2 regions of the Rothia sp. HMSC073B08 genome follow, and region 2 is predicted to be linked to the other one. Evidence: predicted binding sites of a transcription regulator. Region 2 holds the regulator's gene; the other holds the start of a gene.
What was found. Region 2 encodes LexA, which represses DNA repair genes until DNA is damaged. Its sites were predicted from a motif close to TCGAACANNTGTTCGA; they were not measured.

Region 1: recA (recombinase RecA) is a predicted target of LexA. The motif match lies at 1,592-1,607, and genes of this name have one in related genera.

What each region holds. Positions count from the first base shown of each region.
Region 1 covers NZ_KV811087.1:164,397-169,714, forward strand. The annotation lists gene HMPREF2884_RS08905 (CinA family protein) at 1-359, shown strand, start outside; gene HMPREF2884_RS08910 (helix-turn-helix domain-containing protein) at 627-1,034, shown strand; gene HMPREF2884_RS08915 (DUF3046 domain-containing protein) at 1,216-1,437, shown strand; gene recA (recombinase RecA) at 1,828-2,931, shown strand; gene HMPREF2884_RS08925 (regulatory protein RecX) at 3,158-5,119, shown strand; gene HMPREF2884_RS08930 (hemin ABC transporter substrate-binding protein) at 5,295-5,318, opposite strand, start outside.
Region 2 covers NZ_KV811046.1:19,523-24,840, reverse strand. The annotation lists gene HMPREF2884_RS00520 (ATP-dependent DNA helicase) at 1-1,467, shown strand, start outside; gene lexA (transcriptional repressor LexA) at 1,618-2,292, opposite strand; gene HMPREF2884_RS08955 (LysM peptidoglycan-binding domain-containing protein) at 3,110-3,748, shown strand; gene HMPREF2884_RS00505 (type 1 glutamine amidotransferase family protein) at 3,868-4,653, shown strand; gene HMPREF2884_RS00500 (HisA/HisF-related TIM barrel protein) at 4,653-5,318, shown strand, end outside.

The DNA.
Region 1 (5,318 bases), on a different contig from region 2:
TTTCCTATGCCTACGAGGTGAAGGCTCAGGTGCTGGGCGTGGACGCTCAGCTGCTGGCGCGTGAGGGTGCGGTGCATCCTGCGGTGGCGGTGCAGATGGCGGTCGGTGCGGCGCGTGTGTGCGGTGCCGATTATGCGGTGTCTACCACGGGTGTTGCCGGTCCTGATCCTGCGGATGGCCAGCCGGTGGGTACGGTCTATATCGGCGTGTGTTCCCCTGGCGGTTCTGAGGTGTTTGAGCGCCACTATTCGGGAGATCGGGCGCAGATTCGTGCGGCGGCGAGCGCGGATGCGATTGCTTTGCTGGCGCGTGCGGTGCGCGGCGGCGCCGGTGGGGTTCTGAAGGACGAGCTGGCGTAGCGTGCCGGGCTGTGCGGCGCCTGGAACGGCTGTGTCGTCGTCGGTGCGGCGCCTACCTAAAAAAATTTACGGTTCAAATATATTCACAGGGTTCTTTCAGCTCCACAGGAATAAAGGCATAGGTTCGCCTGTTTGAATAGATACAAGCCGTAAGAAGAGGACGAAAATGGCGGGGCCCCTAGCTCACGCTCCAAAAATCAGTTAGGCTTAACTCTGTACAGTCCCGCAGGTCGGGAATACCTACTCAGGAAAGTGATATAGAAGCTCATGGCTAAGCAGCGCGTATCGATTAATGGCATTACTAAGTGGAAGGAAATCGAGGAGACCCCCCGACAGGTCGCCCCGGTCGTTGAGGAAGCTAAGGTTGTTCCCCTGCGACAGGCAATCGGTGAGGTTCTTCGCGATGTTCGCCAGCGTCAGGGCCGCACCCTGCGCGAGGTTTCCCAGCGTGCCCGTGTTTCCCTCGGTTACCTGAGCGAAGTTGAGCGCGGTCAGAAGGAAGCTTCCTCCGAACTGCTGGCGTGGATTTGCCAGGCTCTGGACATTCCGATGTCCCAGATGCTGCGTGAGGTTGCCGACCGTATGGCGGTTCTCGAGGGCGTTCAGATTCCGGATACTGTTCCGGCTGAGATGTCTGAGCAGTACAAGAGCGATTACTACATTCTCTCGAAGTAACGAGAGGCGGCACATGCCGCGCTAAACGTGAAGCGATGCCGTGCATCCCCGTAAAGTGGGGGTGTGCGGCATCGCTTATTCTGGCTTTACTCTCGGTTTATTCTGGGGGTTGCTCTCGGGCGAGATGTGGGTGATGTGACGAATTATGAAGCGAACTAGCAGTGAAGCGTAAGGAGTGCTTGTGAAGCTGAGCGAATTTTGGGCGTGCATGGAGTATGAGTTCGGTGCCGGGTATGCTCCGGTGCTGGCGCGTGATTTGGTGCTGGGCGCGCTGGGTCATGTGACCGCTGCGGAGGCGCTGGACCAGGGCGTTAACCCGAAGGATGTGTGGCTTGCGATCTGTGAGGAGCAGGAGATTCCGCAGGAGCGCCGCCTGGGTCCCGATAAGGAGCCGTTGCGCTAGTCGGTAAGTCTGGCGTGTTCTAGCATAGGGGTGGGGCCTGCCGCGTGTTCGAGTGCTAGCGCCTGCGCGGGAGGTATTTTCGAATAATTAGTCGAGATTTCGGGGTTTTTCGAAAATATATGCCGAAACCCTATCCGATTTATTCGAAACCGGGTCGTAATTTTGTTCGACTCGTGCTAGACTTTTCCACATCAGGAATTTTTCGGAAAAATCTTCAAAGTTTTCCACAGATTTTAAAAAATGGCCTTATCCTGTCAGGCTGTGACCCTAGAGTAGTCTCAGAAGGAACCGGTAGGCCAAAACCTTCAAGGTCTCGATCACGAGTCCCACCGATTCCGAAGAAACATTACTCCCGTCAACCACTGACAACACAAAGAACGAGGTACTACCGTGGCTAAGAACACCAAGTCTCAGAGCGTAGCTCGCGTTCCCGAAGAGGGTCGCGCCAAGGCACTTGAAGCCGTGATGGCACAGATCGACAAGAACTACGGCAAGGGTGCAGTCATGCGCCTGGGTGATAAGGAAATCACCAAGACCGAGGTTATCTCCACCGGCGCTATCGCCCTGGATGCCGCTCTGGGTATTGGCGGTCTGCCCCGCGGTCGCGTCATCGAGATTTACGGTCCCGAGTCCTCCGGTAAGACCACCGTTGCGCTGCACGCTGTAGCGAACGTTCAGAAGGCAGGCGGCGTGGCAGCATTCATCGACGCCGAGCACGCGCTGGACCCGATTTACGCGGCTAAGCTGGGCGTGGACATTGACCAGCTGCTGGTCTCTCAGCCCGACACCGGTGAGCAGGCACTGGAAATCATGGACATGCTGGTTGGTTCCGGCGCCGTTGATATCGTGGTCGTCGACTCCGTTGCCGCGCTGGTACCCCGCGCCGAAATTGAAGGCGACATGGGTGACTCCCACGTGGGTCTGCAGGCTCGCCTCATGAGCCAGGCTCTGCGTAAGATTACCGGTCGCCTCTCCGCAACCGGCACCACCGCAATCTTCATCAACCAGCTGCGTGAGAAGATTGGTGTCTTCTTCGGCTCTCCCGAAACCACCACCGGTGGTAAGGCGCTGAAGTTCTACGCTTCGGTCCGTATCGACATCCGCCGCATTGAGACCCTCAAGGACGGCGCTAACCCGATCGGTAACCGCACCCGCGCCAAGATCGTGAAGAATAAGATGGCTCCGCCCTTCAAGCAGGCTGAGTTCGACATCCTCTACGGTGAGGGCATCTCCGTTGAGGGCGGCATCCTGGACCTGGCGGTGGAGAACGACATCGTCAAGAAGTCCGGCGCATGGTTCACCTACGACGGTGAGCAGCTGGGCCAGGGCCGCGAGAACGTTCGTAAGCTGCTCAAGGACAACCCCGAGCTCACCGAGGAACTGCAGTACAAGGTTCTGGTGAAGCTGGGCATCATTGAGGAAGAAGCTGACGAGCAGGCAGCTGCTGAGTCCGAGGGTAACGACCCGCTGGACGAGCTGGCTGAGGAGTTCTAAACCCGCCCGCGTAGCTTCTTGCTAACGCCACGACTGATTGCCGTGTGCTGTGCATTCCGCACGGTGCACGGCAATCTGTCGTTAACGGAAGAAGCACGTTAACGGGCGCGCATTAAGGGGAGTATCGGGGGCGCCGGGACAACGCCTCGTTACAATGGGGGAGCGCCGTATAGCCCGGCGCACGGGCCACCAAGCGAACCAACACAGGGGAGAGGAGGAACTGAACATGACGGAACAGCGCATGACGGAACAGCGCCTGACGGAACAGAACGGTCATGAAGAGCGTGAGCGAAACAGCGCGCGTGATGGCGACGCCGGTTTTGCGGCGCTGGATGCGACCGAACCGCACTTCGGTTCCTCAGTGCTTGGTGATTCTGTATTCTCAGCCTCTGTTTCCTTTGAGTCTGCTATTTCCTTTGAACCTGCAGCCCCGCCGGTTGAGGTAGGCGGCTTCGAGGCGCTCAATTTTGAGGTGCCCGCCGCCCTGGCGGAGCCTACCCTCAGCTGGGAGGCGCCTCCTGCTGTTGCGTTTCCTGACGTTGCGCCTCCTATTGTTGGAGAGCCCCCGTATGAAGATGAGCCTCCATACCCTGACGAGCCTCCCTACGAGGATGAACCTCCGTATCTGGCAGAGCCTTTGTACCCTGAAACAGAGTACGCAGGGGAATATTATGCAGGGGAATATTGGGTACCCTCGGACGAAGCGGCACCCGCAGAAGCGATAGCGGAGCAGCGTGGGGGCCAAGAAACCGCACCCCAGAAACCCAAGCCGAAAGCGCGGCAGGCTGAAAAGCTCGCACATAAGAAGAAGCCAGCGCCTAAGAAGAAGTCAGCGGCCACAGAAAACGCACCCAAAAAGTGGGTGCGGAACAGGGCCGCGGATTCGGTATCCGCTGAGGAGTTCCCGGACTGGCACCCCGCCGCGCACGGCTTTGTTGAAGAAAGCATCGCCCGCGATAACGGCGGCGACTACGCCGGGGAGTTCCGCGTACCCGAGCTGCCCCTGCAGGCTGTGCCCGCCAACTTTGAAGATGGCAGTTCTGAGGAAGGCGGCGAATCGCCGCGCCGCAGCCTGCTCGTTGACCCGAACCTGCCCGCCGTCTCCATTGACGAAGCGCCCATTCGTGCCTTCACCCCCGGCGGTGCCGAGCCGCGCCCTATGGCGGCTGGCCGTATGAGTCGAGCGGGTGCCGCCTCCATCGGATCGGGGCTCACTGCCGAAGAGAAGGAAGAGATCGAGAGGCAAGCCGCTCAGCGGGCTAAGCAGAAGAAACGCAAGTCTTCGCGTGCCTCCAAGAACACCGACTACAAGCGTGGGTTCCGCCGCATGAGTGCGGCGCAGCAAGAGAAAATGCGGAGCCGTTCGCCCTACGCGCCCGCCTTCGGGGCTCGAAGTGACGACGAGGAAACCCGCAAGAGTCCTGCGGGCCGCGGCTCGGGGAGCAACCTATTTAGGGAGGGAAGTAGCTTGAACGAAGAACTCACCCCCGCCGAAGAAGCACTCATTCGCGGTATTGCCGAGGAGGAGGCGCAGGGCGACGGTACCGGAAAGCGCCGTGCCGCTTCGGCTGGATCCCCAAAGGGCGGTTCTCCGACACGCGGTTTTCAGAAGGGAAGCGCTTCCTCACAGGCGGAAGGCGCTGTGACCTCCTGGAAGCAGAAGGTACGTGCCGCCCGAGCCGCGGAAGAAACAGACCCCTACACGCGCGCTAAAACCATCGTGTACAACCAGCTGGCGTACTCGGCAAAAACCCGAGGTCAGCTGCGTAAGAAGCTCCAGGCAGAAGGATTCGACGCGGAGCTCATTGAGCCGCTGCTCGATAAGTTCGAGGCTGCAAAACTCATTGACGATGCCGAATACGCCCAAAGCTTTGTGGCGCAGAAGAGCCGCACCAAGAAGCTCTCCCGCGCCGCGCTACGCCGTGAGCTCGCTGAACGCGGGGTGCGTGGTGAAGAGGCGGAGAGCGCGCTGGCTCAGCGCACCGACGAGCAGGAACGTGAGGACGCCGCCGAGCTGGTGCGTAAGAAGCTGCGCCCCGGCATGGATTTGAGTGACCGCGCTGAAAAGGATAGGGTGACCCGCCGACTGCTGGGGATGCTGGCTCGCCGCGGGTACTCCTCCTCGGTGTCGATGTCGGTGATTCGTGAAGAACTTGCCGCCTACGGTGCGGAGGACGAGCTCTGGTAGAGGGTGAATAAAGACGGTCCGCACGCACGGATAGACCCATGCTGGGGTGACCGTAAAAATAGGCACAATAAAGGGTGAGCCCGCTACAGAGATACTCTGTGGCGGGCTCACCCTTATGTTTTTGATCTTTATAAAAAGCCTTGTCGGAGGCTATATCCGCTGTTTACTCTGCTGCTTATTCAGCGGCTCCCAGACGGTT
Region 2 (5,318 bases):
GGCGTCTCTGACCGCGCATGGGCTCAGGTATCGGTGAGCGCCGCCGAGTGTCTGGGCCGCCGCTGCCCGCTGGTGGAAGAGTGCTTTAGCGAGATGGCGCGTAGCCGTGCCGCTGAAGCTGATATCGTCATCACGAACCACGCCCTGCTGGCGATTAACGCTTTCGAGGGCATGAAGGTTCTGCCCGAACATGAGACGGTCATTATTGATGAGGCTCATGAGCTGGTGGACCGCGTGACCGGTGCCGTGTCTGGTTCTTTGACGGTTGCGATGGTTCGCCGTGCGGCGCGTAGCGTAAAGAAGCATTCGAAGGCTGATTCCGGCGCATTGGAAATGGCTGCCGGCACCTTGGAGACCGCGTTCGAGGGTCTTGCCGAAGGCCTGCTGAAGGGCCTGGACGGTCGCCTTTTGACTGCTATTTCTGCGGTCAACGATGCCGCCCGCACCGCCCTGTCCGATACCAAACCGGACGGTCAGGACGTTGACGCCGGCCTGCAGATGGCGCGCTCGCGTGTCTCTGAGGTACACGATATGAGTAGCCGCATCCTGGAGGCTTCGGGCGAGCAGGACGTGCTGTGGATTTCTCGTCAGGGTGGTTGGGAGAACGGCCGCTATGTGGCTGCTTCCGATACCGACCCGGCGACCCTGAACATCGCCCCCTTGAGCGTCGGTTTGCAGCTACGTGACGGTCTGTTCGCTGACCGCACCGTGATTCTGACGAGTGCGACCCTGACAGTGGGTGACTCTTTTGACGTTGCCGCCGGTGCCCTGGGACTGCAGGGTGAGGGCGCGCCGCGCTGGACGAGCATCGACGTAGGTTCGCCTTTCGACTACCGCAAGCAGGGCATCATGTACGTCGCCGGGGATTTGAAACCTCCGGGATTCGGTGTGCATGAAGGTCAGCTGGAGCGTCTGCGTGAGCTGTGCGAGGCGTCGGAAGGCGGTGCCCTGGGCCTGTTCTCCTCGAAGCGTGCCGCCGAGCGTGCCGCCGAATACATGCGTGAGCACAGCGACCTGAACATTCTTCTGCAGGGCGAGTCTTCGCTCAAGGCTCTGGTGGAAGAGTTCAGCGAGGACGTCGATTCGTGCCTGTTCGGCACGATGAGCCTGTGGCAGGGCGTGGACGTTCCCGGTGACTCTTGCCGCCTGGTGGTGATGGACCGCATCCCGTTCCCCCGCCCGGATGACCCGATTGCGCAGGCTCGTACGGAGGCAGTGAACCGTCACCGCGGTAACGGCTTTATGGCGGTTTCTGCTCACCACGCGGCGATTCGTATGGCGCAGGGCGCCGGTCGCCTAATCCGTTCGGTGTCTGACCGCGGCGTGGTGGCTGTGCTGGATTCTCGTGTAGCAACCAAGCGTTACGGCGGTTTCTTGATGAAGGCTATGCCGCCGATGTGGTCGACCCAGAATAAGGCAGCCGTAATTGGCGCGCTGGCTCGTCTTTCGGCGAGTATTGAGCGTTAGCTCGGGTGGATTCCATTCCTGGCTGCACCGCACCTTCCGCTTTGGAAATATAGAAATCACCCTGGTGACACGTGAACATTCACGTGTCACCGGGGTGATTTTTATATAGAGCTAAAAGCCTAGCGGTTATGTCTCTAGAGACTGCATCTTTTAGAGACTACGCAGCACGGAGACGACCTTACCCATGACGGTTGCGCGGTCGCCCATAATCGGCTCGTAGTTGGAGTTGCGCGGCATGAGCCAGGTGTGGCCGTCGACCTGACGGAACACCTTCACGGTTGCTTCATCGTCGAGCAGAGCAGCAACGATATCGCCGTTGTCCGCGGTGTGCTGCTCGCGGACAACCACCCAGTCGCCGTCGCAGATTGCGGCGTCAATCATGGAATCGCCCTTGACCTTGAGCATGAACAGCTTGCCGTTACCGACCAACTGGCGGGGCAGGGCGAGCACATCCTCCACGGACTGCTCGGCAGTGATGGGACCGCCCGCTGCAATTCGTCCAACCAGGGGAACGGGTACGAGGTCCTCATCGCCAACTTCGAAGTTCGGCAGCTCGGGCAGGGACGAGGAGGAGCTACCGTGGATGCCGACGCCGTTCTCATCCAGCACCTCAATGGCGCGGGGGAGCTTGGGATCGCGGCGAATATAGCCCATAGTCTCGAGGCGACCAAGCTGGTGAGTGACCGAGGATAGGGACGCAAGACCCACCATGTCACCAATCTGGCGCATGGACGGCGGGTAACCCTTTTGTTCAATCTCGGTGCGGATCGCGTCAAGAATCTTCTGCTGGCGCGCGGTCAGCGCCGGACGGGGTGCTGTTGCCATTTCTTTTCCTTCGGTCTGTACTCCGACCTTGTATCCCGGTCGGGGCACGGATGGGTGCTTCACACGTTTTCTGATGGTGTCCTAAAAATTTTTTGGTTCTGCCGAAATGGGTCTTATCTCGTCAGGGGGTGGAGGAATTCTATCCGTGCCGAAGCGATACCGAAGCGATACACAGGCAACGAGTATGCGCCTCCGCCCTATAAAACTCAGCCAGCAGCACCTGCATTCGATACAGAACCAAGCTGTAACGGGTACAGAAACCTGCTGTGAGTAGGACTCATCAGGAGCGTGTGGAACGTCTCTTGACACCAGTGTAGAACACTGCACCGAAAAACTCAAACAAATATTCTAGATTTTTTCTTCGAAACTCGAAGAAATTTTTAGCACATCTCTGCTAGACTTTAGAACAAGAGTTCGTATATACTCTTGAATCTCTCCTGAAATTCGGGATTTGCGGGCGAATGTTCGAAAAATATTCGAAGATTCGACCCGGAGTCTTCCGGGAGACGAGAGCGAATGAGTGTTCGAATGTATTCGAATCCTCTGCCTCTCTCTTCGCATGATCTACCTCGGATGCTCTAGGAAGCATCTGGCGAAGAGAGAGCGCGGGGGATGGGGGGCTCAAAACTGGGGTACCCAAATCAACCCGGTGCATCCGAATGCTCTGACCTAACTACTAGGGACTAGCTACCCAATAGTTATCGCCTAACAATCACCACTCCATAGTTATCACTCAACTAGGACCTCCGAGCGGGTATCGCTCGGCATTGCTAGACCCGCGGGGCAACCCCGGGCGAGCTGAGAGAAAGGAACCACAATGACTACTGCAGCACCTATTGCTTCTCACGGCACTTCTGCACACCTTCCGGCAGGTTTGGTGGTACTTCACCCCGCCCGCACAGCGTCCGCCAGCACCGTGTCCGCCAGCACCGTGCAGGGGCGTTCTCGTGTGCCTGCGTCTTCGCAGTCTGTTCGCTCTTCTCGTGCGGCTCATGCACCCCGTCCCGCGCAGGAGGCTCAGCCCGCTCACGCTCCCGCCGTTTCTACCCCTGTTGTTTCTACTCAGGCATCTTCTGCGGCTCAGGCGCCTAGTGCGAAGAGTGTTCTTCTGGCTAAGGGCGGCGAGCTTCTGCGCTCGGTTCCCGGTTCTATTCGTCGTCTTGGCACTGTGCGCGGTTTTCTGAAGGGCCTGCCTCTGCTGACCTTGGCGGCACTGATTGTGCTCGGCGCTATTAGCTTCTTTGGCCCGGCGGCTTCTGCCTCCGTGGAGAACGCTTCGGTGACTCGAACCGTCATTGTGGTCAAGCACGGCGAGACCCTGTGGGATATTGCTCAGGCGGTGAATCCGCAAGGTGACACCCGTGATACTGTGGTTCGTATTATGGAGTTGAACTCGTTGACCAGCACCTCTGTTGATGCCGGTCAGCGTCTGGAAATCCCTCAGACTCAGCGCTAAGTACGGACCCGTGTGTGGTTGGCTTCTGCATGAGGTTGATGTCTTGACTCCGAATCCTTCATCTCTCAAGCTAGAGCGCTTGAGCCGAATTCTTGAGCCTATGAAATAGGAGCGCACCGATGCCTGTTCCCGTTGAACCCACACTCACCGAAATTGAATCTGCACAGGAAACTGAATCTGTACAGAATGCTCAGACTGCTCGTCCTGTGGTTGCTGTTTTGGGGGAACCCGGAACTCGTGGCGCCTTGGTGAAGCTTCTTCAGGATGCGGGGGCGGACGTGATCGTAACCGCTGTGCCCGATCAGCTGCGTGAGGCTGACGGCATGGTGGTTACCGGCGGTGCGAGCTCTCTTGAGGCGTACGAAGACCTGAAAGCTAAGGACGCTGAGCGTGTGATTGGCCGCCGCGTTGCCGGTGGTCGTCCGGTGCTGGTTGCCGGTGCGGCACTGAGCTGCCTCTTTGACTCTATTATGGTGGAGCATCCGCAGATGGGGCAGGTTCAGGTGCAGGGCATGGGGGAGTGGCCCGGCGAGGGCGTGGAGCTTTCTACCCGCGAGGTAACTCCCGGTGTTGCTACTTTGCGCCCGTCCGCCGATAGTACGCTGCTCAAGGATCTTGAGGGCGAGGCTCACTTCAAATCTGAGCACGGCGTTTTTGAGTGGGCTTTTGATCAGAGCATTGAATATATTGCCCCTCCGGCGGTGACTTGGACTGTCACCGAGCCCGCCTATATCGCGGCGGTTGAGAACGGTCCGCTGACGGCGGTGCAGTTCTGCCCGGTGGGCTCTGGCGAGCTGGGGGCGGAGTTTATGCGCCGCTGGGTTGCGTCCCTGGCGGTGACCGGTCGCCTGTCTTCTGAGTCTCTGTCTTCTGGAGACTCCGCTACTGCTGCGGGAGGTAACTAATGTCTGCACCCGTTCTTGAACTTCTGCCCGCTGTTGATATTTCTGAAGGCTACGCGGTGCGCCCGGTGGGTGGCACCCTGTCCGGTGGTGAGCAGCGCCTCGACCCTGTTGAGTCGGCTCTGACCTGGGTGAAGTCTGGTGCCCGCTGGATTCACCTGGTTGACCTTGATTTGGCATTTGGTCGCGGCACGAATACTGAGGTTCTGGCTGAGGTGGTTGCCGCCGTCCGTGCAGAGAATGCCCGCGGCTCCGCTCCGGTTCGTATTCAGGTCAGCGGCGGTGTGCGCAATGCTGAGAGTCTGGAGCGTGCCCTGAGTCTGAATCCGGACCGCGTGAACGTGACCAGTGCGGCGCTGACGGATTCTTCCTGGCTTGAAGGCACTCTGGCTCGTTACGCCGATTCTGATCTTCTGGCTCTTGGTCTCGATGCCCGCTATAACCCTGAGCGGGGCTGGGTGACGGTGGCTCGCGGTACCGACTGGTCGGGCCCTGATCTGGCGGAGGCGCTGGCGTGGCTGGAGGGCGCGGGCGTGCGCCGCTATATCGTCACGGATGTGAGCAAGGACGGTTCTCTGGCGGGTCCCGGTGCGGAGCTGCTGGATGAGGTGCTGGCGCAGACTGCCTGCCGGGTGGTGGCGTCCGGTGGTGTGGCGTCGCTGGCTGAT